Regions from separate parts of the Micromonospora sp. NPDC007230 genome, predicted to be linked through region 1. Evidence: predicted binding sites of a transcription regulator. Region 1 holds the regulator's gene; the other holds the start of a gene.
What was found. Region 1 encodes HspR, which represses chaperone genes until heat shock. Its sites were predicted from a motif close to TTGAGTNNNNNNNACTCAA; they were not measured.
Positions count from the first base shown of each region.

Region 2: the regulator HspR is predicted to act here: its motif matches at 8,851-8,869, upstream of lon (endopeptidase La).

Region 1 covers NZ_JBIAFE010000025.1:94,484-109,538, forward strand. The annotation lists gene ACFYML_RS28925 (DUF4178 domain-containing protein) at 1-509, opposite strand, end outside; gene ACFYML_RS28930 (hypothetical protein) at 608-1,435, opposite strand; gene ACFYML_RS28935 (hypothetical protein) at 1,494-1,868, opposite strand; gene clpB (ATP-dependent chaperone ClpB) at 2,012-4,603, opposite strand; gene ACFYML_RS28945 (TetR/AcrR family transcriptional regulator) at 4,689-5,330, opposite strand; gene ACFYML_RS28950 (epoxide hydrolase family protein) at 5,414-6,550, shown strand; gene ACFYML_RS28955 (hypothetical protein) at 6,920-8,011, opposite strand; gene ACFYML_RS28960 (cation:proton antiporter regulatory subunit) at 8,041-8,541, shown strand; gene ACFYML_RS28965 (cation:proton antiporter) at 8,547-9,755, shown strand; gene ACFYML_RS28970 (hypothetical protein) at 9,926-10,354, shown strand; gene ACFYML_RS28975 (hypothetical protein) at 10,505-10,714, opposite strand; gene ACFYML_RS28980 (heat shock protein transcriptional repressor HspR) at 10,861-11,301, opposite strand; gene dnaJ (molecular chaperone DnaJ) at 11,330-12,511, opposite strand; gene grpE (nucleotide exchange factor GrpE) at 12,591-13,352, opposite strand; gene dnaK (molecular chaperone DnaK) at 13,349-15,055, opposite strand, start outside.
Region 2 covers NZ_JBIAFE010000005.1:23,215-38,269, forward strand. The annotation lists gene ACFYML_RS08885 (family 43 glycosylhydrolase) at 1-788, shown strand, start outside; gene ACFYML_RS08890 (2'-5' RNA ligase family protein) at 834-1,367, opposite strand; gene ACFYML_RS08895 (nucleoside deaminase) at 1,425-1,853, shown strand; gene ACFYML_RS08900 (DNA-binding response regulator) at 1,859-2,464, opposite strand; gene ACFYML_RS08905 (sensor histidine kinase) at 2,461-3,603, opposite strand; gene ACFYML_RS08910 (hypothetical protein) at 3,737-4,570, shown strand; gene ACFYML_RS08915 (DEAD/DEAH box helicase) at 4,631-6,433, shown strand; gene lon (endopeptidase La) at 6,491-8,827, opposite strand; gene ACFYML_RS08925 (Lsr2 family protein) at 9,074-9,421, shown strand; gene ACFYML_RS08930 (MDR family MFS transporter) at 9,662-10,909, shown strand; gene ACFYML_RS08935 (hypothetical protein) at 11,193-12,062, opposite strand; gene ACFYML_RS08940 (hypothetical protein) at 12,273-12,461, shown strand; gene ACFYML_RS08945 (Asp23/Gls24 family envelope stress response protein) at 12,475-12,858, shown strand; gene ACFYML_RS08950 (DUF6286 domain-containing protein) at 12,860-13,378, shown strand; gene ACFYML_RS08955 (hypothetical protein) at 13,375-13,926, shown strand; gene ACFYML_RS08960 (helical backbone metal receptor) at 14,088-14,804, shown strand; gene ACFYML_RS08965 (FKBP-type peptidyl-prolyl cis-trans isomerase) at 14,952-15,055, shown strand, end outside.

The DNA.
Region 1 (15,055 bases):
CCGGGCGCCTGGTAGTCGTGGTAGCGCATGGTGCCGCGCGGGTCGAGGCCGGTGCCCTCGGTGGCGGTGTAGCGCGCCTGGCCGGACTCGTCCCAGCTGTAGCGGCGGCCGGCGAAGTCGAGGGTGGGCGCGCCGGGGGTGACCGTGGCGGACGGTTCGCCGGTCCAGAGGACCAGCTCCAGATCCGGGTCCGTCTCGACGGAGAGCCAGCGCTTCACCCCGCCGGCATCGTCGAGCAGGTGTTCCGCCCAGCTCCAGCCGCCCTCGACCAGGTGCACCGAGCCACGGACGGTGTACGGGACCTGGCGGATCTCCACGATGTCGCCGGGCTTGAGCCGGCGGGGGTCGCCGCGGAGCGCGTCCGCGTCCCGATCGTGGAACGGGTCGCCGGGGGCGGGCGGGCGGGGCCCGGTGCGGGCCTTGCGCAGTGCCACCACGGCGATCACCACACCGGCCGCCCCGACCAGGCACCCCAGGGTCACCAGCAGATACGCCACCGTTCCGTTCACGACCGCCTCCCCACACGCGTCGGCGGAGACGGTAACAACCGGACGCACGCCCGCCGAAACGACGTTCGCTGAGTGGCCGGTCAGCTACCCGGCGTCGCTCAATCCCGGGTGGGATCGGCGGCCTGCGGGGGCGGCCCGTCGGGCGCTCCCGTGGGATCGACCGGCGCGGCGGGGGCGGACGCGCTGGCTTCCGGTGCGGCCGGGTACTGCCACGGGACGCCGTGGGCCCGCGGGTCGGGGCAGATCATGTAGCCGGGCGGCAGCAGGTAGGGCGCCGGATAGGCGACCGGCGGGTGCGGCGGGTGCGCGGCCTGGGGCACGAACCAGTGGCGGGACGCGGGCAGCGCCAACAGCACGATGGCGGTGGCGGTGAGCCCGAAGACCAGCAGCGCGATCAGGCCGCCCCCGGCGAAGAGGAGGTCCTCGGCCGGATAGGAATCGGTGTCGTAGAGGGTCTGGATGAACCTCGACTCCTCCGGGAAGAACTCGGGGGGCATGTCCCCCTCCGTGGGCGGGCCGCCGAACGCGAAGAGGAACGGGAGCGCCGCGCCCGCGCAGAGGCACTGGCCGAGGCCGACCAGCAGTTGCAGACCGCCGGCCACGAAGACGGCGATCCGGGCGCCGACGCTGCCCCGGCGGACACCCCAGGCGGCGCCACCGAGGACGGCCGCGAGCAGCAGCGCCGGCACCCCCACCACGCAGGACGTCATGATGTTGCCGAAGCGCTCACCGTCCACCTCGGCCGGATCGGCGGCGGGCACCAGCCGAGCCGCGTGGTCGATCTCGCCGTTCCACCAGATCGCGTGCCACACCACCAGGCCGACCGCCACCAGCAGCAGGGCCGACGCAGCGAGCTGCAACCAGGAGGCCGTCGTGACGGCCTTCGGGCGGGGCGGGCGGGTCGGCGGAGTGGCGGTCGAGGTCATCCCGGAAAGCTACGGGGCGCCACCGGTTTCCGCAGTCCCGTTTCGGGTGGACCGCAGGTCAATTCCCGGCGAGGCGTTCCGTGGCGTACTCGCGCAGGCTGGCCCGACCCATGAGGCAGCCGGTGAACGTGGTGAACTCGGCCTCGTCGGTCCGCAGCCTCGTCCACGCCGCGCGCCCCGCCGCCGCGTCGGCCTTGTCCAGCAGCGTGGCGGCGTACGCCTTCCCGGCCGGCGACCCGTGCCGGAGCAGCCAGTCGACCTGCTTCCGGGCCGCTTCGGGATGCTCGTCCAGCGCCTGCTCGACCCGCCGGTACGCCTCGGTCTCCGGCAGCAGCGTCCCGGCGAACCCGACTCCGCCGAACGCGAGCGTGTCCGCCCGGGCCAACTGCTCGACGGCCGAGTCCAACTCCCGGTCCTTTCCGATCCCCACCATGCCCTTCATCCTTTCCCCGAACGCCCCTCCCACCACTCGTTGATCGGAAAGTTGTCGCAGGCCGCAACACCGGACGCAGGTGGATCGGGGCCCGGGGACAGGACCGGCCCCGCCCGAGGGCGGGGCCGGTCCGGACGGGTGGGTCAGGCGGCGGTGACGGTCAGGCCCTCCTTGCTGTCGGCCAGGTCGACCTTGACCGTGTCGCCGTCGCGGATCTGGCCGGCCAGCAGCGCCTTCGCGAGCTGGTCGCCGATCGCCGACTGCACCAGCCGGCGCAGCGGACGGGCGCCGTAGATCGGGTCGTACCCGTGCTCGGCGAGCCAGCTCCGGGCCGGGTCGGTGATCGCCAGGCCGAGCCGGCGGTCGGCCAGCCGGCGGCGCATCCGGTCCAGCTGGATGTCGACAATGGCCCGCAGATCCTCGCCCTGCAGGGCGGCGAACACCACGATGTCGTCGAGGCGGTTGAGGAACTCCGGCTTGAAGTGCGACCGGACCACCGCGAGGACGCCCTCCCGGCGCTGCTCCTCGGCCAGCGTCAGGTCGCTGATCACTGACGACCCCAGGTTCGAGGTGAGGATCAGGATCGCGTTGCGGAAGTCCACGGTACGGCCCTGACCGTCGGTGAGCCGGCCGTCGTCGAGCACCTGGAGCAGCACGTCGAAGACGTCGGGGTGGGCCTTCTCCACCTCGTCCAGCAGCACCACCGAGTACGGCCGGCGGCGCACCGCCTCGGTGAGCTGGCCGCCCTCCTCGTAGCCGACGTACCCGGGCGGGGCGCCGACCAGGCGGGCGACGGAGTGCTTCTCGCCGTACTCGCTCATGTCGATGCGGACCATGGCCCGCTCGTCGTCGAAGAGGAACTCGGCGAGCGCCTTGGCCAGCTCGGTCTTGCCGACACCGGTCGGGCCGAGGAAGAGGAAGCTGCCGGTCGGACGGTCCGGGTCGGCGACGCCGGCCCGGGCACGGCGGACCGCGTCGGCGACCGCGCCGACCGCCTCGCGCTGGCCGACCACCCGGGAACCCAGCGACTCCTCCATCCGGAGCAGCTTGGCGGTCTCCCCCTCGAGCAGCCGGCCGGCGGGGATGCCGGTCCAGGAGGCGACCACCGCGGCAATGTCGTCCGCGCCGACCTCCTCCTTGAGCATCGCGCCGTCGGCCTGGAGCCGGGCCAGCTCCTCCTCGGCCTGCGTCAGCTCGGCCTTGAGGGCGGGGATGCGGCCGTACCGCAGCTCGGCGGCGCGTTCCAGCTCGCCGTCGCGCTCGGCCCGCTCGGCCTCGCCGCCGAGCCGCTCCAGCTCCTCCTTGGCGGTGGAGAGCTTGGTGATGTGGCTCTTCTCCAGCTGCCAGCGCTCGGAGAGCGCGGTGAGCTGCTCCCGCTTGTCGGCCAGCTCCTTGCGGAGCCGCTCCAGCCGCTCGGCGGAGGCGGCGTCCGGCTCCTTGGCCAGCGCCATCTCCTCGATCTCGAGCCGGCGCACCGCCCGCTCGATCTCGTCCACCTCGACCGGGCGGGAGTCGATCTCCATCCGGAGCCGGGACGCGGACTCGTCGACCAGGTCGATCGCCTTGTCTGGCAGGAACCGGTCGGTGATGTAGCGGTCGGACAGGGAGGCGGCGGCGACCAGCGCGGCGTCGGTGATCCGTACGCCGTGGTGCACCTCGTAGCGCTCCTTGAGGCCGCGCAGAATGCCGATGGTGTCCTCGATGGTCGGCTCGCCGACCAGCACCGGCTGGAAGCGGCGCTCCAGCGCCGGGTCCTTCTCGATGTGCTCGCGATATTCGTCCAGCGTGGTCGCACCGACCATCCGCAGCTCGCCCCGGGCCAGCATCGGCTTGAGCATGTTGCCGGCGTCCATCGAGCCCTCGCCCTTGCCGGCGCCCACCACGGTGTGCAGCTCGTCGAGGAAGGTGATGACCTGACCGTTGGAGTTCTTGATCTCCTCCAGCACCGACTTCAGCCGCTCCTCGAACTGCCCGCGGTACTGCGCGCCGGCCACCATCGCGCCGAGGTCGAGCGAGACGAGCTTCTTGTCCCGCAACGACTCGGGTACGTCACCGGCGACGATGCGCTGGGCCAGACCCTCGACGATGGCCGTCTTGCCGACGCCCGGCTCACCGATCAGCACCGGGTTGTTCTTGGTACGCCGGGACAGCACCTGGATCACCCGGCGGATCTCGGAGTCCCGGCCGATGACCGGGTCGATCTTCCCCTCCCGGGCGCTGGCGGTGAGGTCGACGCCGTACTTGGCGAGGGCCTGGTAGGTCTGCTCCGGGTCGGCGGTGGTGACCCGGCGGTCCCCGCCGCGGACGGTCGGGAAGGCGGCGACCAGGTTCTCCTCGGTGGCCCCGGCGTTCTTGAGGGCGACGGAGACCGCGCCACCCACCCGGGCCAGGCCGGCCAGCAGGTGCTCGGTCGAGGTGTATTCGTCGCCCAGTGGCCGGGCGATCTGCTCGGCGGCGCCGATGGCGTTGACGAACTCGCGGGCCAGGGTGGGCTCGGCGATGCTGGAGCCGTGCGCGGCGGGCAGGGCGTCGACCGAGCGCTGGGCGACCCGGCGCAGCTCGGCGGGGTCGGCCCCGACGGCGCGCAGCAGGCCGGCGGCGGTCGAACCCTCGGTGTCGAGCAGCGACAGCAGCAGGTGCCAGGGCTCCACGGTGGCGTGGCCGCGCTGGTTCGCCAGCGCGACGGCGCCGGTGATGGTCTCGCGGCTCTTGGTGGTGAGGCGTTCCGTGTTCATGGGCTCCCCCGGATCGGCGTGTCCACTGGAATCGACACAACCAGAGTTGAGTCTATTCCGCTCAACTCCGACGGTGTGAACTGGCTCACTCGGAGCGTCGCCACCGCCAGTCGAACTCCCCGGCCGCCGGCGGCGGCCCGGGCAGTGGCGGCTCGGCCACGGCGAGACCGGCCAGCAGCAGCGCCAGGTGCCGGCGACGCAGCTCCCGGGTCCGCTCCGGATCGGGTACGCGGATCGCGGCGCACCCCTCCAGCAGCAACCCGACGTCCTGCACCACCACATCCGGGCGGAGCCGGCCGGCGCCCCTGGCCCGCTCGACCAACTCCGCGGTGAGCTCACCGGAGCGCACCGCGTCCCGCCCCGTCTCCTCGGTCGGCGTGAAGGTGCCGGCGAGATGCACGGTCAGCGAGTGCACGTCGGCATCGACGACACGCTCCAGAAACCCGGCGAAGGCCCGCCAGCCGTCCGGGTCGGCGGCGGACTCCTCCGCCACGGCGATGTACAGCCGCAGGCCGTCGTGGCAGAGCTTGCGGAGCAGGTCCTCCTTGCCGGCGTAGCGCCGGTAGAGAGCGCTGATACCGACGCCGGCCCGCTCGGCCACCGTGGCGATGGGCGCCTTCGGGTCAGCCAGAAAGACGGCGCGGGCGGCTTCCAGGATCACCGCGTCGTTCCGGGCGGCCTGGGCACGACGGCCGGGGAGCTGGGGAGCGTCGGTCGGGTTCGGCATGGCTCCAGACTAGCAGTGGAACGGATTGTTCCGCTCTGCTACTGTCAAGCGGAACGAAGCATTCCGTTCTGAAGGAGCAGCACATGTCCAGCACCGCCATCCGCCCGTTCCGCGTCGAGATCCCGCAGGCCGCGCTCGACGACCTGGCCGCCCGGCTGCGCCGCACCATCTGGCCCGGAGAGCTGCCCGGCGCCGGCTCCGCGTACGGCATGCCGACCGGTCGGGTCCGCGAGCTGGCGACGTACTGGCTGGAGAAGTTCGACTGGCGGGCGGTCGAGGCGCGGCTCAACGCGTACCCGCAGTTCGTCACCGAGATCGACGGCGAGGACATCCACTTCCTGCACGTCCGGTCCACCCGGCCGGACGCCACCCCGCTGGTGCTCACCCACGGCTGGCCCGGCTCGGTGGTCGAATACCTGGACGTGATCGCCCCGCTGACCGAGCCGGCCGACCCGGACTCGCCGGCGTTCCACCTCGTCATCCCGTCGCTGCCCGGCTTCGGCTTCTCCGGGCCGACCCGCAGCGCCGGCTGGAACCGCTACCGCACCGCCCGCGCCTGGGCCGAGCTGATGGCCCGCCTCGGCTACGACCGCTACGGCGCGGTCGGCAACGACGGTGGCTCGTTGGTGTCGCCCGAGGTCGGCCGGATCGACCCCGAGCACGTGCTCGGCGTACACGTCACCCAGCTCTTCTCGTTCCCGTCCGGCGACCCGGGCGAATTCGCCGGACTCTCCGAGGCCGACCAGGCCGCCCTCAAGCACCTGCAGTGGTTCTACGAGAACAAGTTCTCCTTCAACCAGGTCCACAGCCAGCAGCCGCAGACCCTGGCGTTCGCGCTGGCCGACTCACCGGTCGGGCTGCTCGCCTGGAACGCGCAACTCTTCGACGAGAGCCTGGACGCCGACTTCATCGTGGCCAACGTGGCGATCTACTGGTTCACCGGCACGGCCGCCTCGTCCATGCGGTTCTACTGGGAGGACGCGCACACCGTCGAGCACCCGACCGGGCCGACGACCACGCCCACGGCGCTGGCCATGTTCCCCGGCGACTTCCAGTCGATCCGCCGCTTCGCCGAGCGGGACCACGGCAACATCGTGCGGTGGACGGCGCACCAGACCGAGGTCGAGGGGCGCGGCGACGTCGGCGGGCACTACGCGGCCCACGAAACGACCGACGTGCTGGTCGGCGACATCCGGGAGTTCTTCGCCTCGCTTCGCTGAGCATCGGCCGCTCACGTGCCCGGTCGGGAATCCGCTCCCGATCGGGCACGAGGGTCACCAGGGCAAGGGCATCTACGTAACCTCCCGAGACGCTGCCCCCCTGATCTGGTCCTTGAGGTCCGTAGGCAGGTCAGGTAGCAGCCGGGATCGCAATCGTTGACGGCCAGGCTGCACCCTTCTCGGCGTGTCGAGTCGCTCAGCTGCCGACGATCATGAGTGGGCCCGCGAGCGTGATGGCGCAAACGATTCAGCTCCAAAGGACGCCACCACCAAGACCGCGCCGCAGCCGGAGGCCGATCCCGGGGCCGGACGGACGCCGGTCGCCGGAGCGCCGCCCGGGACGAGCGCGGCCGCCAAAAGGCCGAGCGGTCAGTCGCCGACCAGGACCACCCTGATCCAGCGGCGGGCGCCCACCGGGCCGACGGACAGGACCGTCTCGTCCGGGGCGCGGGCCGCGAGCGCGCCGTCAGCGAGCAGCGACAGGTAGTGCTCGGGGCCGACCGGCCAGCTGACCGGCTCGTACCGGCCGTCGACCACCACCCCCACGCCCTCCGGCCCGGTCACCGCCACCCGCCCGGCGCCGGCGGGAGCCACCGAGTGGATCCGGTCCGGGCGGCCGTCGGCACGCACCAACTGCCAGTTGCCCCGGTAGCGCCAGAGCGCCGGGAAGCCCGTCCGGTCCGGTCGCTCCCCGACCAGCCAGGCCTCGCCGTCGGGCGAGCGCATCACCCGCACCACGCCGACCTCGCCGTCGGGCGCCGGCACCTCCGTCCGCTGCCAGCGCCGTCCCTGGTCCGCGGAGACCGCGGCGTACGGCCTCCCGTCGCTCGCGCCGGCCGCCACCAGCAGATCCTCGACCTCGCGCACGGTGTTCACGGCCGGCAGTCCCGGCTGGGCGGCCAACGGTCGCAGCCGGCGGCCGTCCCAGCGGGCCACCTGGCCGTCCTGCTCGGCCACCTGGAACTGCCCGTTGGCACCCGACAGCACCGGCGGCGGCGCGTTTCCCGGGTGGTGGGTGAAGGTGACGCCGCCGTCGGTCGAGGCGTACCAGCCGAACGGCTCGGCAGCGAGCACCAGCAGGCCCTTCGGGGCGTAGAGCTGCTGATTGTCGGCGACCGGCCGGGGATGCGGCAGCGCCCGCCAGGACCGCCCACCGTCCCCGGTGGCGAAGAGCAGCGCCGGGCAGTCCCGGCCGGGCGGCCGACCGTCGCAGGTGGCGAAGAGGGCGTACGCCTGGTCGGCGTCGACGAACTCGACGAACGGCGGGTCGTACCGGTCGGGGACGGCGACCTGCGCGCGGCGTACCTCGTCGACGTCGGCGACCGGCGGCGCGGTCGCCGACGGTCGGGGTGACGCGGAGGCCCGGTTCGGCGGTGGCCGGCGGACGTCGCCGATCGAGCAGGCGGTCAGCACGGGCAGCAGCAGGAGGACGACCAGGCGGCGGGATCTTGGAGAATCCATTCGAGCTCCAACCGGGTAACCTCGCCTGCGTGCGAGTACGTGTCGAACAGACTGCCTTACCGGGGATCGGCGTACGTCACGACCTGGTGACGGAATCGGGCCGCCGGGTCGGCGTGGTGTCCCACCGCAACGGCCGACGGGATCTCGTCCTCTACGACCCGGACGATCCCGACTCCTGTCAGGCCGACATCCCGCTGACGGACGACGAGGCCGAGGCGCTCGCCGACATCCTCGGCGCGTCGCTGATGCTCGGCCAGCTCTCCGGGCTGCGTGAGCAGGCCGCAGGTCTGCTCACCGAGCAGATCGCCATCCCGGCCGGCTCGAAGTACGTCAACAAGCGGCTGGGCGACACCAAGGCGCGTACCCGCACCAGCGCCTCCATCGTGGCGGTGCTACGGGACGGCGAGGTCATCGTCTCGCCGGACCCGACCTTCCGCTTCGCGGCCGGTGACGTCGTGGTCGTGGTGGGCAACCGCCAGGGCCTCGACGGGGTGAGCGCAATCCTTGCCGACACCGACCCGGACGGCTGACGCGGATGCACGAAACCACCATTCTGCTCATCGAGGTCGGCGCGCTGCTGCTGCTGCTCGGGCTGCTCGGCCGACTCAGTCGCCGGGTCGGCCTCTCGCCCATCCCCCTCTACCTGCTCGCCGGGCTCGCCTTCGGCCACGGCGGCCTGCTGCCGCTCAACGCCAGCGAGGAGTTCTTCGCCGTCGGCGCGGAGATCGGCGTCATCCTGCTGCTGGTCATGCTCGGCCTGGAATACAGCGCCAACGAACTGGTGGGCAACCTCCGTTCGGCGGCCCCGGCCGGCCTGATCGACGCGCTGCTCAACGCGCTGCCCGGCTTCACCTTCGCGCTGCTGCTCGGCTGGGGCTGGATCGCCGCCGTGGTGCTCGCCGGCGTCACCTGGGTCTCCTCGTCCGGGGTGATCGCCAAGGTCCTCGGCGACCTCGGCCGGGTCGGTAACCGGGAAACCCCGGTGATCCTCTCCGTGCTGGTGATCGAGGACCTGGCAATGGCCCTCTACCTGCCGCTGCTCACCGCGCTGCTCGCCGGGGTCGGCCTGGTCAAGGGCGGTGTGGCGCTCGCCGTCGCGGTGCTCACCGTGGTCGTCGTGCTGGCCGTCGCCATCCGGTACGGCCACCTGATCTCCGCGGCGCTCTCCGCGAAGGACCCCGAGGCACTGCTGCTCGGGGTGCTCGGCCTGACCCTGCTGGTCGCCGGCGTCGCGGCCAAGCTGCAGGTGTCCGCGGCGGTCGGGGCGTTCCTGGTCGGCATCGCCCTCTCCGGCCCGGTGGCGCACCACGCGACGGAGCTGCTCTCCCCGCTGCGGGACCTCTTCGCCGCGGTCTTCTTCGTGTTCTTCGGGCTGGTCACCAACCCGCTGGACATGCCGCCGGTGTTGCTGCCGGCCCTGGGGCTGGCCGTGGTCACCATGGGGACGAAGCTGCTCACCGGTTATCTGGCGGCCCGGCGGGCCGGGATCGCCGAGCCCGGTCGCTGGCGGGCCGGCTTCGCGCTCACCCCGCGCGGCGAGTTCTCCATCGTCATCGCCGGGCTCGCCGTCGCCGCCGCGCAACCGATCGAACCGAAGCTGGCGGCGCTCGCCACCGCGTACGTGCTGATCACCGTGGTGACCGGGCCGATGCTGGCCCGCCTGCCCGATCTGCCCTGGTTCAAGCGCTGGCTGCGCCAGCGCACCGCCGCCCGGCGGCCCGTCCCGGTGGGGGCGGCCGACTGACCCTGGTCGGGCCGGGTCGACCGTACGGTGGACCCGGCCCGGCCAACGGTCGCCGAATTGGTTCCGGGAAGGTCTACCGCAGGTACGCGCAACCGCGTTACCGTGTCGCCCCAGCAGCCAGCGTCCGCGGGTGGCCGGTGCCCCCGCCAGCGGAAACGGAAGGTTGGCCGGTGAGCGTGCAGGAGTCAACGTTCCGCGGCTTCGCCAACCCCGTCGACCCCTCGCCGGCGGAGCTGCGGGCCTGGGCGTACCAGCCGGACTCCGTGCCGCTGGCCTCCATGCCCCCGGACTGGGACCTGCTGGTCGCCGGTGACCACCTGGTGCACACGCTCTTCCAGCTAGCCATGGACACGGCCTGCCCGGCCCGCCGGTTCGCCCTGCACTGCCTCTACATCTACGCCGCCGACGGCATCCGCACGAACTTCCGGGCCCACCCGAAGCGCCGCTTCCGCAAACTCGTCGAGCAGGCCGAGCGGACCGGGGACGAGCTGATGCGCAACTGGGCGCACAACAGCCGGGTGCTGCTCGCCCGGCCGGACCTCTTCGCCTACCCCGACTGGTGCGAGGGCGGCCTGGTGCGGGAGAACCGGCGGCTCTAGCCCTCTTTCCTCCTGTGGTGGGGGTGTGGCCCCGCCGTGATGGCGAACGGGCCGGGACCCCCTCGCGGCATCACCGCGTCCCGGCCCGCACGTCAAGACGCGAACGGGCCGGGACCCCCCGTGGGTCCCGGCCCGCACGTCGCCGGATCGTCAGCTCGTCGATCCGCCCTGCGTCTTGCGCCGCTCGTCGAGCCTGGCCCGGTCGATGCCGTGGTCCAGCTGGTCGGCGAAGCGACCTTCTTTGATCTTGTCGGTGAAGCGGCTCTCGGTGATCCGATCGAACCGCTCGCGGATGTTCACGGCCATCTTCTCCAGCCGGTCCTCCGCCTCCTGCGCCACCTTCTTCGCCGATTCCGTCATGGCTCCCCCTGCCAAGTTCGGAGTCCGGATTGAGTTGGTTGGGCCTGATTCACAGGTTAGCGGAGAGAGCGGCTGTCGGACGCGGAACAGCCACTCATCCCGTGGATCCGCACGGAATGAGTGGCTACCGGCGGCGGAGCGCGGGATCAGCGATCGCCGGTGCGGCGTGGCCGCCAGACGACCAGCGCCGTCGAGGTGCGGTTGGTGGGCACGAGGTCGCCACGGGACAACCGGCCCAGCGACTCCAGCTCGGCGATCCGCCGGTACGCGGCGTCCAGCTCCGCCTCCAGCCGGGCCACCCGCTGCTGGGCCTCCTCCAACAGCCGTTCCAGGCCGATGATCCGCTTGACCCCGGCCAAGTTGATGCCGTCGTCCTGGCTGAGTCGCTGCACCTCGCGGAGCAGCACCACGTCCCGGACGCTGTACCGGCGACCCCCGCCGGACGCCCGGCCGGCCTGCACGAGGCCGAGCCGGTCGTACTGGCGCAGGGTCTGCGGGTGCATCCCCGCCATCCGGGCCGCCACCGAGATCATCAGGACCTTGGCCTCGTAGGCAGGGTCACCCGAGCCGACGAACTCCTGCGACATCCCCGCTCACCTCCGCTGCCTTCACCGGTCAACTGAACCGACGCACCCGGGCGTCGAGATGTTCCCGCGCGGCGGGCGGGGTCTGTTCCGCGAACGCCTCGAGCGCCGCCCGCGCCTCGTCCGACACCTTCGCCGGGACCACCACGTCGAGGGTGACCAGCAGGTCACCGGCGCGGCCGTCCTTGCGTACCACGCCCTTGCCCCGGGCCCGCAGCACCCGGCCGCTCGGAGTACCCGCCGGCACCCGCAGGGTCACCGTCCCGTCCAGGGTCGGTACGCGCAGGTCGGTGCCGAGCACCGCCTCCGCGAACGTGATCGGCACGGTCAGGGTCAGATCGTCCCCGGAGCGCCCGAACAGCTCGTCCGGGCGGACCTTCACGTGGACGAACAGGTCGCCCGCCGGGCCGCCCCGCTCGCCCGGTTCGCCCCGGCCAGCCAGCCGGATGCGCTGGCCGTCGGCCACCCCGGCCGGAAAGCGCACGTTCAGCGTGCGGGTCTTGGTGACCCCGCCCGTGCCGTGGCACTCCGGGCACTTCTCCTCGACGATCGTGCCGACGCCCTGGCAGTTGCGGCACGGCTCGGAGAAGCTGAACGACCCCTGGTTGCGGGTGGTCACGCCGGCGCCCTGGCAGACCGGGCAGGCCACCGGCTGGGTGCCCGGCTTGGCGCCGTTGCCGTGGCAGGTGTCGCAGATCCCGGGGGCGCGCAGCGTCAGCGGCAGCGTGACGCCGCGTACCGCGTCCTCGAAGTCGAGCGCCACCTCGGCCTCGACGTCCCGGCCGCGGGCCGGGCCGCGAGCGCGGGCCGGACCGGCGCCACCGCCCGAGAAGATCGAGCTGAACAGGTCGGTGAACCCGCCGCCACCGAACCGGGTGCCGGTGCCGCCGGCAGCGCCGCCGAACAGGTCGGAGACGTCGAACGGCATGCCGCCCGGCTGGCCTCCGGTACGGGCGTTGCGCCGGAACGCACCCGAGCCGAACAGCGACCGCATCTCGTCGTACTCGCGGCGCTTCTTCTCTTCGCCGAGCACGGCGTACGCCTCGGAGACGGCCTTGAACCGCTCCTCGGCCTTCGGGTCGCCGGGGTTGTGGTCCGGGTGCGACTCCCGAGCCAGCTTCCGGTACAACTTCTTGATCTCGTCGGAGGAGGCGGACTTCTCCACGCCCAGCACGGCGTAGTAGTCCTTCTCGATCCAGTCCTTGGAACTCACCCGTCCACCCCCTTCCACGGGACGTACCCCGGTCGTCCCGCCCGCCCGGTGCGGGCGGGCGGGACGTCACGGGTCGGCACTACTCGGGGTCGGCGACCGCGACCAGGGCCGGCCGCAGCAGCCGTTCGCCGAGCTGGTAACCCCGGCGCATGACCTGCACGCAGGTCGGTTCGGTCACGTCGGCGGAGGTCTGGTGGGCCACCGCCTCGTGCCGGGTCGGATCGAACGGGTCGCCCTGCTCGCCGAACGCGGTCAGGCCGAACTTGCCCAGCGCCGTGGTGAGCTGCTCGGCCACCGAGCCGAACCCGCCCACCAGGTCGCCGTGCTCGCGGGCCCGGTCCAGGTCGTCGAGGATCGGCAGCAGCGCGGTCAGCACCGAGCCGGTCGCCTGCTCCTGAACCAGGGCGCGGTCCCGGTCGACCCGCTTGCGGTAGTTGGCGTACTCGGCCGACACCCGCTGCACATCCCGGGTCCGCTCGTCCAACTCGGCCCGGAGCGCCTCCAGCTCGGCACCGAGCGGTCCGCCCGGCTTGACGACCTCCTCGACCTCCTCGGTCGGCTCGGCCGGCGCGTCGACCACCGGCGGACCGGAGACCGGCGCCTCGGTCTCGATCTCGTCGACCACGACCTCGGTCTCCTCGACCAGCCCCTCGGCGGGCGCGTCGGCCGCGGCGTCCGCGGCTGCGGCGTCCGCCGCGGGCTGCTCGGTGGTCTTGCCGATTCTGCGCTTGTCTCGGATGACGATCCGCGGCTCGTCGCCGGCGCCCGACCCGGTGGAGCCCGAGCCACCCGGCGCCGACCCGGTGGAGCCCGGGTCGGCCGCTCGTGGCTTCTCCGTCACTTCTTGTCCTCGTCCACGATCTCCGCGTCGACCACGTCGTCGGCGCCGCCGGCCTTCGCGCCACCCGTCGCACCGGTCGCACCGGCGCCCGGCCCGGCCTCGCCCGGAGCACCCTGCTCGCCCTGCTGCTGCGAGTAGAGCAGCGAGCCGGCCTGCTGGGAGACCTGGGCCAGCCGCTCGTGGGCCGCCTTGATCTTGTCGATGTCCTGGCCGCCGAGCGCGCTGCGCAGCTCGCCGAGCGCCTCGTTGAGCTGGTCCCGGTTCTCGCTGGGCAGCTTGTCGCCGCTCTCGGCGAGGAACTTCTCGGTCTGCCACTGGAGCGCCTCGGCCACGTTGCGGGTCTCCGCCTCGTCGCGGCGCCGCTTGTCCTCCTCGGCGTGCTCCTCGGCGTCCCGGCGCATCCGCTCGATGTCGTCCTTCGGCAGCGAGGAGCCGCCGGTGATCGTCATCTTCTGCTCCTTGCCGGTGCCCAGGTCCTTGGCGTGCACGTTGACGATGCCGTTGGCGTCGATGTCGAAGGTGACCTCGATCTGCGGCACGCCGCGCGGCGCCGGCGGGAGGCCGGTCAGCTCGAAGGTGCCGAGCTTCTTGTTGTAGGCCGCGATGTCCCGCTCGCCCTGGAACACCTGGATCAGCACCGACGGCTGGTTGTCGTCCGCCGTGGTGAAGACCTCGGAGCGCTTGGTCGGGATGGTGGTGTTGCGCTCGATCAGCTTGGTGAAGATGCCGCCCTTGGTCTCGATGCCGAGGCTCAGCGGGGTCACGTCGAGCAGCAGGACGTCCTTCACCTCACCCTTGAGCACACCGGCCTGCAGGGCGGCGCCGACGGCGACGACCTCGTCCGGGTTCACGCCCTTGTTGGGCTCCTTGCCGGTGAGCTGCTTGACCAGGTCGGTCACGGCCGGCATCCGGGTCGAGCCGCCGACCAGGATGACGTGCTCGACGTCGGAGACCTTGATCCCGGCGTCCTTCACGGCCTGCTCGAACGGGCCCTTGCAGCGGTCCAGCAGGTCCTGCGTCATCCGCTGGAACTCGGCGCGGCTCAGGGTCACGTCGAGGTGCAGCGGGCCGGCGGAACCGGCGGTGATGTACGGCAGGTTGATATTGGTGGTGGTGGCGGCGGACAGCTCGATCTTGGCCTTCTCGGCCGCCTCCCTGAGCCGCTGCATCGCCATCTTGTCCTGGGACAGGTCGATGCCGTGCTCGCCACGGAAGGTCTTCACCAGGTGGTCGATGATCCGCTGGTCCCAGTCGTCACCACCGAGGTGGTTGTCACCGCTGGTGGACTTGACCTCGATGACGCCCTCGGCCAGCTCGAGCAGCGAGACGTCGAAGGTGCCGCCTCCGAGGTCGAAGACCAGAACGGTCTGCTCCTTGGAGCCCTTGTCCAGGCCGTACGCCAGGGCGGCCGCGGTCGGCTCGTTGACGATCCGCAGCACGTTGAAGCCGGCGATCTCACCGGCCTCCTTGGTGGCCTGGCGCTGCCCGTCGTTGAAGTAGGCGGGGACGGTGATCACCGCGTCGGTGATCTGCTCGCCCAGGTACGCCTCGGCGTCCCGCTTGAGCTTCATCAGCGTGCGGGCCGAGATCTCCTGCGGGGTGTACTTCTTGCCGTCGATGTCGACGGTCCAGTTGGTGCCGATCTCCCGCTTGACCGAGCGGATGGTCCGGTCGGGGTTGGTCACCGCCTGGCGCTTGGCGAC
Region 2 (15,055 bases), on a different contig from region 1:
TCGTCGCCCAGCTGAGCCCGGCCCGGCTGGGTGACCAGCTCGCTGTGGTGACGCTGGAGCTGACCCGACCGGCGGCCGGCCCGCTCGCGCTGCTCGCCGCCGGGGCCGCCGGTTTCGACAACGTCAGCCTGGCCCGGCTGTACCGGCCGGTGCGACACACCGTCGCCCCGCCGGCGGTCGGCCCACTGCTGCCGGGGTACTCGGACGAGTTCACCGACGGCCTCGATCCCGGCTGGCGCTGGATCCGGCGCAACCCGACGGCCAGCGTCACCGACGGTGCCCTGCGCTGGCCGGTGGAGTCGACCGACCTGGTCGGCACCGGCAACACGGCCGGCGTGCTGCTCCGCGACGCGCCGACCGGGGACTACGTGGCGGAGACGAAGGTGACCCTCGACCTCGGTACGGACACCGTCCGCAACTACCAGCAGGCCGGCATGATCGCGTACGTGGACGACGACCGGTTCGCCCGGCTGGCCCAGGTGGCCATCTGGAACACCCGCCAGGTCGAGTACGGCTACGAGCTGCCCTTCGCCGGCCGGCCGGTGTACGGCGGCTCCATCGTCGGCACCCCGGCCACCACCACCTGGCTGCGGCTGACCCACCATGTCGACCCGGCCACCGGCGAACACGAGTTCCGGGCCGGCTCCAGCCGGGACGGGCAGCACTGGACCTGGGGCGCGGTGTGGACCTTCCCGGCCGACACCACGCCCCGGATCGGACTGGTCGCGCAGGGCGGCGCCCAGCCGGCGGTCACCGCCGAGTTTGACTACCTGCGGTTCTACCGCTGAGCCCGGGAGTCCGGGGCCGTCCGCAGCCGGGCGGCCCCGGACGGCTCAGCAGGCCGGGCGCGGATGCACGGAGACCAGCTCGCTGACGGTACGGGTGTCGCTGTCGTAGCTGCGCGCGGCGACGAACTCCCCGGCGGGGCGGTCGAGGCCGGCCAACGCTCGGGCCCGGCGGCGGTCGGCGTCCCGGAACCGCAGCGCCAGGCTCAGGTGCGGGATCCAGCGTCCTGGCAGGTGCCACGGGCGCGGGCCGGGCGCCCCGGCGAGCACGTCCCAGACGGCACCGTGCAGGGCGAGCAACTGCGGCGCGGGCCGGACCAGCCAGACCAGCGGGGCGCTCCCGTCGAGCACCGCCACCCGGTCGAGGCGGGCGGGCAGCGGCAGCGCCGCGTCGCAGAGGTCGGCGAGGCGCTGCTCGGCCCCGGGTGGGAACTCGTCGACCGAGGCGAGGGTCAGGTGCGGGCGGTTGGTGGGGTGGATGTTGCGCGCCAGGCTGGGCAGACCGGCCTCGGCCAGCCGTCGCCAGGACGCCCGTACCGCCTCCTCCAGCTCCGGCGAGCAGAGCAGTTCGACCGTACGCACGCCGTCAGGCTAGTCGCCAACGGTGTGTCCGGACGCCCCGTGGGGAATGCTCACCGGATGAGCGTGCTGACCGAAACCGACGAACGCCACCTGCGCCGGGCCATCGCGCTGGCCGCCGCCGCCCGGGACGCCGGCGACGGCCCGTTCGGCTCGTTGCTGGTCGACACCGACGGGCGGGTGCTGGCCGAGGAGGTGAACACCGAGCGCACCGACGACGACATCACCGCGCATCCGGAGCTGAAGCTGGCCCGCTGGGCGGCCCGGCACCTGGCCGCCGACGCGGCGGCCGTCGCGACGATGTACACGAGTTGCCAGCCCTGCGGCATGTGCGCCACCGCCATCGAACGCTCGGGCCTGGGCCGGGTCGTGTACGCGCTCAGCGCCGAGCAGTTGGCCCAGCTGCTCCCGGCGCCGCCGCCCGCCCCGGCGGCGTACGCCGGCCCGGCGCTGCTCGCCGAGGCGCGGGTGCCGTTCGAGACGGGCTGAGCCGGTCAGAGCCAGCCGGCCTCGCGGGCGATCCGGACCGCCTCGGCCCGGTCGGCGGCGCCGAGCTTCTGCACGCAGGCGGCGAGGTGGTTGCGTACCGTCCCGGCCGCCAGGTGGGTACGCCGGGCGATCACGGCGACCGGTGTGCCGTATTCGGCCAGGCGCAGGGTCTCCAGCTCCCGGGCGGTCAACGGGCAGTCGGGCAGGGTCAGCGCGTCGGCGGCGAGCGCCGGGTCGACGTACCGGGCCCCGGAGTGGACCCGGCGGATCACGTCGGCGAGCGCTCCACCGGGCGCGCCCTTGGGCAGGAACCCCCGGGCACCGGCGGCCAGCGCGGGGCGCAGATGAGCGGGGCGACCGTGGCCGGTCAGGATCACCACGGCGCAGGCGGGCAGCACGCGGGCCAGTTCGGCGGCGGCCTGGATCCCGCCGGGCGGCGGCATCTCCAGGTCCAGCACGGCCACGTCCGGGCGGTGCGCCAGCGCGGCCGTCACGGCGGCCCGGCCGTCGGCGGCGTGCGCCACCACCTCGATGTCCGGCTCCAGGTCCAGCAGGGCCGCGAGGGCGAGCCGGATCAGCTCCTCGTCGTCGGCGAGCAGCACCCGGATCACGACGGCACCGGCAGGGTGGCCACGAGGCTGAACACCCCGTCCTCGGTGCGGGTGCGCACGGTGCCGCCGGCCGGGGCGAGCCGGTCGGCCAGCCCGCGCAGGCCGCCGCTGCGCTCGTCCGGTCCGTCGCCGCGGGCGCCGTCGTTGCGTACGGTCATCGTCACCAGGCCGTCCTCCCGGGTGATCTCGATCCGGCACCAGTCGGCCCGGCTGTGCCGCAGCACGTTCGTCCCGGCCTCCCGCAGCACCGCAGCCAGGTCGGCGGCGACCGCGGCCGGCAGGTCACCGTCGGGCGGCACGACCGTGCAGCGCACCCCGCTGGTACGCAGCACCTCACCCACCGCGGCCACCTGCTCGGCGAGGTCGACGGTCCGGTAGCCGTGCACGGCCGCGCGGACCCGGTGCAGGGCGGACCCGGCGAGGCGCTGCACCTCGGCGGCCTCCCGGCCGGCGCGGCCGGCGTCGACGGGCGCGAGGCGGGCGGCCAGCTCGGCCTTCAGCGCGATCACCGTCAGGTCGTGGCCGAGCAGGTCGTGCACGTCCCGGGCGAAACGCAGCCGCTCCTCGGTGGCGGCCAGCCGGGCGCGGGCGGCCTGGCCCTGCCGCGCCTCGACGAGCAGGTCCCAGAACCACACCTGCACCCAGGTGATCGCGGCGACCCCGAGGCCGACGCCGCCGGTGACGAGCAGCGCGTGGCGTACCGGCACGCCGGCCCACCCGGCCACCACGACGGAGACCACGAGCATCGCGGCCATCGCGACGGTGGCGGTCGCCGGCCGGAACAGCAGCGGCAGCATGCCGACCAGCGACGCGCCCAACCAGGCCCAGGTCGGCCAGGTGCCGGCGGCGACCGGCCCGACGAGCGGCACGCTCAGCAGGGTGGCCACGGCCAGCGCGGCGTGCCGTCGGCGCCGCCGGTCGCCGGCGAGCCAGGGGGTGACCGCCGCGTGGACCACACCCGCCTGGGCGGCGACGAACGCGAGGAGCCCGACCGCGCCGAGGCCCACGCGGACCGGGTCCGGCTCGCGGGCCAACCCGACGCCCGGCAGCAGCAGGGTGGCACCGAGGTTGGTGGCCAGCGACGCCAGGGTCAGGTGCCGGGCCCGGCGCAGCCGGCGGTCCGCCGCCTCGACCGTCATGCCCGCCGATCCTAGGTAAGTTGTCCGTCCGGTTCACCCCTGCGGAATGTCATCGCCGCACCGTGCGTCCCGCACGGATCCCGGTGAGTTGTGCGCGGGTCGGCCGGGCGGCCGGTCGGGGCAGGGTCGGGGCATGACGGAGACGACGGCACGCGTACCCCGGAAATCGGCCCACGACCGCCGCCGGCTGGCGCGGCACCTCGCCGAGATGGTCGCCGCGATGCTGGCGGGCATGCTGCTGCTCGACCCGGTGTGGCGGGCGGGTGCGGCGGTGCTGGGCGGCGCGGACGTCCTCGCCCGGACGGACGTGGCGGCGCTGGTGATGGCGACGGACATGGCGCTCGGGATGGCCGCCTGGATGTGGCACCGCGGTCACCGACGGGTCGCCGTCGTCGAGATGGTGGCCGCCATGTACGTCCCGTTCCTGCTGCTCCTCCCGCCCTGGTGGGCCGGGCTGGTCGGGGACCACGGGCTGACCCTCGGCGGCCACCTGCTGATGCTGCCGGCGATGGTGCTGGTGGCGCTGCGGCACCGCCACGCACCCGCGGCACCGCCCCGCCGGCATCCGGCCGCCGCGGCGCTGACGCGCCGGTGGCCCACCGCGCTCGCCCTGCTGATGACCCTGGACCTCTGGATCGCGCCGGCCGTGCTCGCCCCGTGGACGCTGCTCGTGCTGCCGGCCGGCTACCTGCTGCTCGGCACCGGGCGCCGGCAGTGGCGCGACCGACGGGCCCTCGCGCTCCAACTCGCCGGGCTGGCCGGCTGGGCCGGGCTGGCCGCGGTCGCCCTCGCCGTGCCGGACGGCGTCGGCGGTGCGCTGGTGGCCGCCGGCTGGCTGGCGCACGCCGCCTGGGACCTGGCGCACCATCGCAGCGGCCGGGTGGTCCCGCGGGCGTACGCCGAGTGGTGCGCGGTGCTGGACGCGGCGGTGGGGATCACCATGGCGCTGGCCCTGGTGGGCGGATGAGCGCGACTTGGTGTGCCGGTCGCCGCGCGGCCCGGTCGGCGGTGATGAAAGGCTTGCCGCATGAGTTCCGCACCAACGCCGACCAACCCCACCACCCCTGCCGACGCCGACGACCCGGCGACCACCTTCGCAGACCTCGGGCTGCGCACCGAGCTGCTGAACGCGCTGGCCGCGCTCGGCTACGAGGAACCGACCCCGATCCAGCGGGAGGCGATCCCGCCGTTGCTCGCCGGCCGGGACCTGCTGGGCCAGGCGGCGACCGGTACGGGCAAGACGGCAGCGTTCGCCCTGCCGCTGTTGCAGCGGATGCCGGACGAGCGGCCCGGCGGCGAGCCGGTGTCGCTGGTGCTGGTGCCCACCCGGGAACTGGCCGTGCAGGTCTCCGAGGCGTTCCACCGGTACGGCAAGGACCTGGGCACCCGGGTCCTGCCGATCTACGGCGGCCAGCCGATCGGCCGGCAGCTGCGGGCGCTCGACCTGGGCGTGGACGTGGTGGTGGCGACGCCGGGCCGGGCGCTGGACCACATCGCCCGGGGCACCCTGCGGCTGGATTCGCTGACCACGGTGGTGCTGGACGAGGCGGACGAGATGCTCGACATGGGCTTCGCCGAGGACATCGAGGCGATCCTGGAGCACGCCCCGGCCGACCGGCAGACGGTGCTGTTCTCGGCGACCATGCCCGCGCGCATCGACGGGCTGGCCCGCCAGCACCTGACCGACCCGGTCCGCATCCAGATCGAGCGGGAGCGGCCGGTGGCCGGCGAGGCGCCCCGGGTGCGGCAGAGCGCGTACCTGGTGGCGCGGGCGCACAAGCCGGCGGCGCTGGGCCGGGTGCTGGACGTGGAGTCGCCCACCGCGGCGATCGTGTTCTGCCGCAGCCGGGAGGAGGTGGACCGGCTCACCGAGACGATGAACGGCCGAGGCTACCGGGCCGAGGCGCTGCACGGCGGGATGAGCCAGGAGCAGCGGGACCGGGTGATGGGCCGGCTGCGGGCGGGCACCGCCGACCTGCTGGTGGCCACCGACGTGGCGGCCCGCGGCCTGGACGTCGAGCAGCTCACCCACGTGGTGAACTACGACGTGCCGTCGGCGCCCGAGTCGTACGTGCACCGGATCGGCCGGGTGGGCCGGGCCGGCCGGGAGGGCGTGGCGATCACCCTCGCCGAGCCGCGCGAGCACCGGATGCTCAAGACCATCGAGCGGGTCACCGGCCAGCGGATCGCCGTCGACAAGATCCCCACGGTGGCGGACCTGCGTACCCGGCGGCTGGAGCTGACCCAGGCGGCGCTGCGGGAGTCGCTGCTGGAGGACGACCTGGAGCCGTTCCGGGCGATCGTCGAGTCGCTGACCGACGAGTTCGACCTGATGGAGGTGGCGCTCGCCGCGGTGAAGCTGGCCCACGAGGCCACCCTGCCGGGCACTACCGACGAGGAGGAGGAGATCCCGCAGGTCGCGGTCCGGCCGTCCCGAGAGGGCCGACCGGGGTACGAGGGCCGGGAGCGGCGCGGCGGCGGCCGGCCGAGTGCCGGTGGTACGACGCAGGTCTTCATCGGGCTCGGCCGGCGTGCCGGGGTCCGGCCGCAGGACCTGGTCGGGGCGATCACCGGGGAGACCCGGGTCAGTGGCCGGGACATCGGCTCGATCGAGATCGCCGACCGGTTCTCCCTGGTGGAGGTCCCGTACGCGGTCGCCGACGAGGTGATCCGGGGGCTGCGCGGCAGCACCATCAAGGGCCGCAAGGCCACCGTACGCCGGGACCGGGACACCGACGGCGGTGAGCGCCACTTCGACGGCGAGCGGCGGGAGCGGCGCGGCCCGGATCTCGACGGCGGTGCGCGGCGGGAGCGCCGGGACCGCTGGTGAGCACGGTGGAGGCCCCCGGTCGTTCGACCGGGGGCCTCGTTGTGCCGGGCGAACGGGTCAGGCCGCGGCGAGCGGCTGGTTGCCCAGGGTCTCCGCGTCGACGTCGGCCGGGCGCAGCGCCAGGGCGAGCACGTCGGCGACGTCGGCGAGGGTGTGGATGGTCAGCGCGTCGCGTACCTCGGTGGGGAGGTCGTCGAGGTCCGGCTCGTTGCGCTTCGGGATGATCACCTCGGTCAGGCCGGCCCGGTGGGCGGCGAGCAGCTTCTGCTTCACGCCGCCGATGGGCAGCACCCGGCCGGAGAGGGTCACCTCACCGGTCATCCCGAACTCGGGGCGAACCGGCCGGCCCGTGACCAGGGAGGCCAGCGCCGTCACCATGGTGATGCCGGCACTCGGGCCGTCCTTGGGCACTGCGCCCGCCGGGACGTGCAGGTGGATCCGCCGCCCGGCGAGGGCATTCGGGTCCAGCCCGAACCGCCGCCCGTTCGACCGCAGGTACGACCACGCGATGTGCGCGGATTCCTTCATCACGTCGCCGAGCTGGCCGGTCAGGGTCAGCCCCGGCTCGCCCTCCATGCTGGTCGCCTCGATGAACAGCACGTCGCCGCCGGCACCGGTGACCGCCAGTCCGGTTGCCACGCCGGGCACCGCCGTCCGCTCCGCCGACTCCGGGGTGAACTTCGGCCGGCCCAGGTAGCGGGCCAGGTTGTCGGTGTCCACCCGGACCGGGGTCGGGTCGGCGGCCAGCGCGACCGCCACCTTGCGCAGGATCTTGGCCAGGGCGCGTTCGAGCTGCCGGACGCCGGCCTCCCGGGTGTGCTCGCCGGCGATGAGGGCCAGGGCCTGGTCGGCGATGGTCACCTCGTCGGCGGTCAGCCCGGCCCGCTCCCGCTGCCGGGGCAGCAGGTGGTCCCGGGCGATGGCCACCTTCTCGTCCTCGGTGTAGCCGTCCAGCGTGACCAGCTCCATCCGGTCCAGCAGCGGGCCGGGGATGGTCTCCACCACGTTGGCGGTGGCCAGGAAGAGCACGTCGGACAGGTCGAGGTCGACCTCGAGGTAGTGGTCCCGGAAGGTGTGGTTCTGCGCCGGGTCGAGCACCTCCAGCAGGGCCGCCGCCGGGTCGCCGGCGTAGCCGACGGCCAGCTTGTCGACCTCGTCGAGGAGCACGACCGGGTTCATCGAGCCGGCCTCGCGCAGGGCACGGACGATCCGGCCGGGCAGCGCGCCGACGTAGGTGCGCCGGTGCCCGCGGATCTCCGCCTCGTCCCGGACGCCACCGAGGGAGACCCGGACGAAGTTGCGCCCGAGCGCCCGGGCGATCGACTCGCCGAGGCTGGTCTTGCCGACGCCGGGCGGGCCGGCCAGGGCGAGCACCGCGCCGGAGCCGCGCCCGCCGACCACGCCGAGGTTGCGCTCGGCGCGCCGGTTGCGCACGGCCAGGTATTCCAGGATGCGATCCTTCACGTCGGCCAGGCCGGCGTGGTCGGCGTCGAGCACCGCGCGGGCCGCGCCGAGGTCGGTGTTGTCCTCGGTACGCGTGCTCCACGGCATCTCCAGCACCGTGTCGAGCCAGGTACGGATCCAGCCGGCCTCCGGCGAGGCGTCGCTGGCCCGCTCCAGCTTGCCGACCTCACGCAGGGCCGCCTCGCGTACCTTGTCGGGCAGGTCGGCGGACTCGACCCGGGAGCGGTAGTCGGCGGAGCCGTCCGGCTCGTCCTCACCGAGTTCCTTGCGGATCGCGGCGAGCTGCTGGCGGAGCAGGAACTCCCGCTGGGACTTCTCCAGGCCCTCCCGGACGTCGCTGTTGATCTGCTCGGTGACCTCCTGCTCGGCCAGGTGGTCCCGCACCCAGCCGACCAGCAGCTCGAGCCGGGCGGTGACGTCCGGGGCGGCGAGCAGCTCGGTCTTCTGCGCCAGGCTGAGCCAGGGCGCGTAGCCGGCCGCGTCGGCCAGCTCGGAGAGGTCCGTCATCCGCTCCATGGCGTCGATGACCTGCCAGGCGCCACGCTGCTGGAGGACCGAGGTCATCAGCGCGCGGTACTCGCGGGCGAGTTCCCGGGCGCGGCCGGCCGGTGCGGGTTCGTCGAGTTCGGTCGCCTCGACCCAGAGGGCGGCGCCCGGTCCGGGCACGCCGGAGCCGATCCGGGCCCGGGCGAGGCCACGGACCACGGCGGCGGGCTCGCCGCTGGGCAGCCGGCCCACCTTCTCGATGGTGGCGATCACGCCGACGGAGCCGTACTCGCCGTCGATGCGGGGCACGGCGAGCAGCTTCTTGTCGCCGCTGGCGCGGGCCGCGTCGACCGCGGCCTGGGTGGTCGGGTCGAGGGTCACCGGGATGACCATGCCCGGCAGCAGGACGGCGTCGGTGAGGGGAAGTACCGGAAGAGTTGCCATCGAACACCTGCTATCGCGTTGAGTTGAGCGTGTCTGACTCAAGTTACAAACCGTGCCCCTTGTTCCGGGATGTGACCCACGCCACTCATTCGCATCCGCCCACTGCCGTACACAGGGCCCGACAGAGCCATTCCGCCGGTGGATTAGCCGACCCGCCGAATGGCGAAGGTCGGTTATTGTTGCGAAATTGCCGCGCCATAGGTCAAACTCTTAGCCACACCCCGCCCGACACAGGGAGCAATGGCGATGGCAAGGAAAGTAATCACCGTTCTGACCGACGACCTTGACGGCGGAAAGGCCGATCGGACCGTCGAGTTCAGCCTGGACGGCGTGGCGTACACGATCGACGTCTCCGACGAGAACGCGGGGGTCCTGCGTAAGGCCCTCGACCCGTTCATCACCGCTGGCCGGCGGATCGGGCGCGGGCCGGTCGAGGCGGGTCGCGCGGCACGTCGGGCCGCCCGTCCGGCCACCTCGGGAATGGACCGCGAGCAGAACCGCGCCATCCGGGAATGGGCCGCGAAGAACGGCTACGAGATTTCCGAGCGGGGCCGCATCCCCGTCTCGGTGGTGGAGGCCTACAAGAACCGCTGAACCTCCCGGTTCACCGTCGGGCACACCGGGGTCACGCTGAGAAATCGGCATGACCCCGGTCGACTTTTCCCCGCGTTAACAATTTTCATCCCCGGGAGGAGAGCCGGTAGCGAACTCCACCCCCACGTCGTGACCGACACCACCATGGCCGGCACCGGACCGGCATCCTGTCGCGCCCCTCGACTGTAATGACCGACGACGCCTGAGGTCATTACGAGTACGACGCGCGGGGGTGGACGCATGGCGACCTGGTGGAGGCAGACCGGGGGCGGGTTGCCCCGCACCTTCTGGTATCTCTGGACCGCCACCCTGATCAACCGGTTGGGCGGGTTCGTCGCCATCTACCTCGGCGTCTACCTGGTCTCCGTACGGCACTTCGACCCCTCGTACGCCGGCGTGGTGATCGGGTTGCACGGGGCCGGCAGCGCCCTCGGCACGCTGCTCGGCGGCATCATCGCGGACCGGTGGGGGCGGCGACCGGCGATGCTGGCCGGCAACCTCAGCGCCGCATTCGCCGCGGCCGCCCTGGGTCTCACCGGCCACCCGGTCGCGATCGCGGCGCTCACCCTGTCGCTCGGGCTCTTCCTCGGCGTGGCCCGGCCGGCCTTCACCGCCACCATCATCGACGTGGTCGGCGACCGCGACCGGCTGCGCGCACTCACCCTCAACTACTGGGCCATCAACATCGGCTTCTCGGTGGCCGCCACCCTGGCCGGCGTGCTGATCCGGGCCGACCCGGTGCTGCTGTTCGTGGTCAACGCGGCCGTGCTGCTGGGCACCGCCGCCCTGATCGCGGTCAAGGTGCCCGAGTCCCGCCCGGCCCCGGAGGTCGTCGGACCGCGCGCCCCGGCTGACCGGGGCGGCCTCGGCACGGTGCTGCGCGACCGGGTCTTCCTCACCTTCACGGCGCTGACCGGGCTCATCTGGCTGTGCATCGAGGCGGACGTGATGCTGCCGGTGGCGTTGCAGGCCGACGGGCTGCCGGCGTCGGCGTACGGGCCGGTCATCGCGGTGAACGGACTGATGATCGTGGTAGGGCAACTCTTCGTGCCGCGGCTGATCGCCCGCTTCGACCGCTCCCGCACCATCGCACTGGCAGCGGTGGTGATCGGCGCCGGGTTCGCCCTCACCGCGCTGGCCGACACCGTCTGGTTCTACGCCGGCACCGTCATGGTCTGGACACTCGGCGAGATGCTCATGACGCCCGCCAATTCGGCGCTCACCGCCGATCTCTCCCCCACCGCGCAGCGCGGTCGCTACCAGGGCGTCTACTCGCTCGGCTACGCCTTCGCCAGCTTCGCCGGGCCAACCGTGGGCGGCCTGGTCACCGGCCGGTTCGGCGACACCGCGCTCTGGCTGGGGCTGGCCGGCCTGGCGCTGCTGGTGGCGCTGGGCAACCTGCTCGCCGGGCCGGCCCGGACCCGGCGGATCGCGGCGCTGCGCGTACCCGCCCCGGCGCCGGCCCGACCGGAACCCGCGCCGGTCTGACCGCGAACGCTCGTGCCGCGGGCTTTCCACGGTTCGGTCGGCCCACCCGACCTGGCTCCGCACCACATCGAAGACGGGCGTCTGGTTGGCCCACTCCATCAACTGCGACGGTCCGGGCACGTCGATGACCGACGATGCCCTTTCCGCACCGTCTCGGCACGGCTCGGAAGATCCGCGTCATTCCCGCTCGGCTAGCGAGCTACCGCGGTGACGGTGCAACGGTGGATCGGGAGAATTCACGGCACCGTTCCGCCGCAACCGGCGGAACCGCCGAGGTGGTCGATCAGTCGACCCAGAGATGGTCGAAGGCGAAGCCGCCGGCGAACTCGTCCCGCCGGGCGGCGAGCCGCCGGATCTGCTGCCGCAACTCGTCCCGGTCCACCAGCGGCGGCTCGCCGACCTCGAGGTCGCGCAACCGCTCCCCGACCGCCACCACGGCCAGGTCCTCGGCGAGCCGGCCCGGGTCCACCCCACAGGAGAAGCGCTGCGCGAAGAGTTGCACCCGCTCGACCAGGCACCGGCCGGGCCGCACCTCGACCCAGCTCCACCCCTCGGCAGGGCCGTCCGCCCATTGCACATGCAGCCCGCGGACGATCGGGTCGGCCAAGCGCCGCTCGACGAACGCCTCGACAGCGGCGGCCCGGGTCAGCGCCCCGAGGTCGTTGACCGGCCCGCGGCGGCCGTCGGGAAGCCGGCCGAGAATGTCCCGGAACCCGACCATGTCCCCGCCCTCCGGGCCGGATTGCGTGCCGGCCGCGTAGCTGCGCGCATCGATGACGTACTCGACGAGGCGGCGGCCGTGCTCGGAGCCGCGCAGCGTCGGCGACTCCACCCGCAGCACCGGCAGACCGACGGCCGCGCAGACCGCACTCGTCATCCGCTCGGCGCGCTGGGCGGAACCGGCGGGCGCGGGCGCGGCGATCTGCAGGGCGAACAGCGGCCAGCCGGTGTCGGCCGCGCACACCACCAGGTCGAAGCCCTCCTTGCTGGCGGTGCTCCACTGGTGCCCGGTGATCCCCGGCGGGCGCCCCTGCACCAGCTCGCTCAGCCGCCGCGCGGCGTACCCGACCTGGCCGGCCCGGCTGAGCAGCGGCGCCGCCCCGCCGGTGATCGGACGCAGCCAGGAAGCCGCCACGCTGCCGGTGCTCGTCATCTTCGCCAGATCCATCCGTCGGTCGATCGACGCCCGAGTGTATGCGTTCGATCATGTTCGTCGTGTCGCCGGTGCGCGATCGAGCGGGTCATACCCGTTCGTCACCTTCGCCGGACCCCCGGTGCCGCGGTCCTCGTCCGCCATGAGTGCGCGGCGGGGAAACGGGTACGCCCCGCCCGTCCGGTCGGTCACCGCGCAGCGGAGGTGAGCATGACGCGCCATCAGTTCGGGTTCCTCGCCGGGTTCCTCCTGGTCGCGGTCTGGGCGCTCGGCGGGGCCGGCGCCGCGGCGGGCGCCACGCTGGCCGGGCTGGTGGGCTGGCTCCTGGTCCGGGTCCTCGACGGGGACGTCACCCTGCCCGGGCTCGCCGATCGAGCCCCCGCCGACCGGCACCGCTGAACGGAGGCGTCCGATGACCGGCACCCTGCCGCGGCGCGGCACGTCCACCCAGGATCGCCCGGTCGCGCCGGCCCGGCCCTGGGCCGAGGAGTGGCTCGCCCGGCTCGCCGCGGACGCGGCGCGGCTGATCCCGGCCGTGTCCGGCCCGACGGCGGCCGTCCGGGTGGCCGGGCAGGCCGCCCGGATCGACCTCGACCTCGCCGTCAGCTACGGCGCGCACCTGCCCACCGTCGCGGCCGCGGTCCGCCGCCGGGTCACCGCCCGGATCGAGGCGCACACCGGCCTGACCGTGGAGTCGGTCACCGTCACGGTGGTGGACATGCCCCTGCCGGCCGACCTGTCGACAGCCGGAGGCGACCGCGCCCGGGGCGACGGGATCCCGGCGGCCGGAGGTTGAGATGCGGACGGTCAACCGGGTCGCCACCCTGCTGCTCGCCGTCGCCCTGCTCGCCGGTGGGGCGCTCGCCGTCGCCGAGGGGCTGCTCGCCGCGTTGGGCGGTCCCGGTCCGCTGGTCCACCGCTGGTACGCGACGCTGACCACCACCCGCTGGCAGGACGCCCCGGCCCGGGCGGTCGCCGGCGGCGTGACCCTGCTCGGGCTGGTGGTGCTCGTCGCCGAACTGCGCCGGTGGCGCCCGGCCCGGCTGCGGCTCGCCGAGGACGACCGCTGGCACCTGCACCGCCGGTCGATGGAACGACGGCTGGCCCGGGCGGTCTACGCCGTGCCCAGCGTCCGGCGGGCCCGGGTACGCCTGCGCCGGCGAGGGGACGCCTGGCGACCCCGGGTGACCGCCACCGCCGACCCGGCGGCCCGCGCCGACGTCGAGTTCGCCCTGCGCCGGGAACTCGACCAGCTGGCCGCGCCGCGCCGGGGCCGGATCGAGGTCCGGCTCCTACCGGCCCGGCGGGCCACGTGAGCAACGCCGCGCACCGGCTGCTGTGGACGGTGCTCGCCCTGGTGCTCGTGGCCGCCGGCGGGACCGCGCTGGCGGTCGGGCTGGGCTGGCTGCCGGGCGGTGGCGCCCCGTTGCTGGGGGCCGGCCCGGCCAACTGGTGGCGGGCCGGTACGCCGTGGAGCGGTCTCGCGGTGGCGGTCGGCGGGGTGCTGGTGGCCCTGCTCGGGCAGCGGTTGCTGGTCGCCGGGCTGCGCGTGCCGGGCCGGCTCGCCGGCACGCTGGCGCATCCCGGTGACGGGGGCGGGCGTACCCGGGTGGCGAGCGAGGTGCTGACCGCCGCGCTGGAGCGGGACCTGTGCCGGGCTCCCGGGGTACGCCGGGCCCGGGTGGTGCTCACCGGGCCGGTCAGTGGGCCGGACGTCTGGGTGGAGCTGCGCGTCGACCCGTGCGCCGGTCTCGGCGCGGCCCGCGCGCACGTCGACGCCGCGATCCGCCGGTTCGCGGCGACGGTCGGCTGCCAGCCGGCGCACCTGGACGTGACCGCCCTGGTGGACGAACCCCGGCCCTGAATCGGCAACGCCGGCCCGGCGTCGGACGCGGCGCGAGCTGGAGCCACCGCCGGCAACGCCAGCCCGACGCGTCCGGCCCCGCGACGCGACCTGGAACCGCCGCCGCTCCCCGGCTGGTCGACCGGCTGGGGCAGCATGTACGGGACCGAAGGAGGCCCGACGTGCGGGTGGTGTCGCTGGTGCCGTCGTTGACCGAGGCGGTGGCGTTGACCCGGCCCGAGGTGCTGGTCGGGGCGACCGACTGGTGCACCCATCCGGCCGGGCTGGACGTCGCCCGGGTCGGCGGGAGCAAGTACCCGGACCTGGACCGGGTGCTCGCGCTCCGGCCCGACCTCGTGCTGCTCAACGAGGAGGAGAACCGGCTTGCCGACGCGGACGCCCTGCGCGCGGCCGGCGTACCGGTCCGGGTCACCTTTCCCCGTACGGTGCCGGAGGCGCTGACCCAGCTCGGCGAGCTGGTCGCCGCGCTCGACGTGACGGACGAGCCGGACTGGTTGCGGGCCGCCCGGCGGGCCTGGGCCGACCTGCCCACGCCGACCAGCCGCCGGGCCGCGGTGGTGCCGGTGTGGCGGCGGCCGTGGGTGGTGCTCGGCCGGGACACCTTCGCCGGTGACGTGCTGCACCGGCTGGGCGTGGCGAACCAGTGGGCCGGCCACGCGGAGCGGTATCCCCGCCCGAGCCTGGACGAGCTGCGCGGACGACGGCCCGACCTGGTGGTGCTGCCGGACGAGCCGTACCGGTTCACGGCCGGCGACGGGCCGGAGGCGTTCCCCGGCTTACCGGCCACGCTGGTCTCGGGCCGCCACCTGACCTGGTACGGGCCCTCCCTCGCCGAGGCGCCCGCGCTGCTCGCCGCCCAGCTCGCCCGCCCGGTCTGAGCCCGGCGCCTCGGCGGGCGTCAGCGAAGGTGGCGCCCGCCCTGGCGTACCCCGACCGGACCCTTTCCCGGGACCCGCGGGTATCGGCCGGTCGCGATCCGGCAGGATCGACGGGGACCACACCCGGAACACCGAGGAGACCCGCTCATGCAGAAGCCCGAGGTTGGCCCGATCGAGGGCGCGCCGCCCGCCGATCTCGTCATCGACGACATCACGGTCGGCGAGGGTCCGGAGGCCCGCCCCGGCCAGCT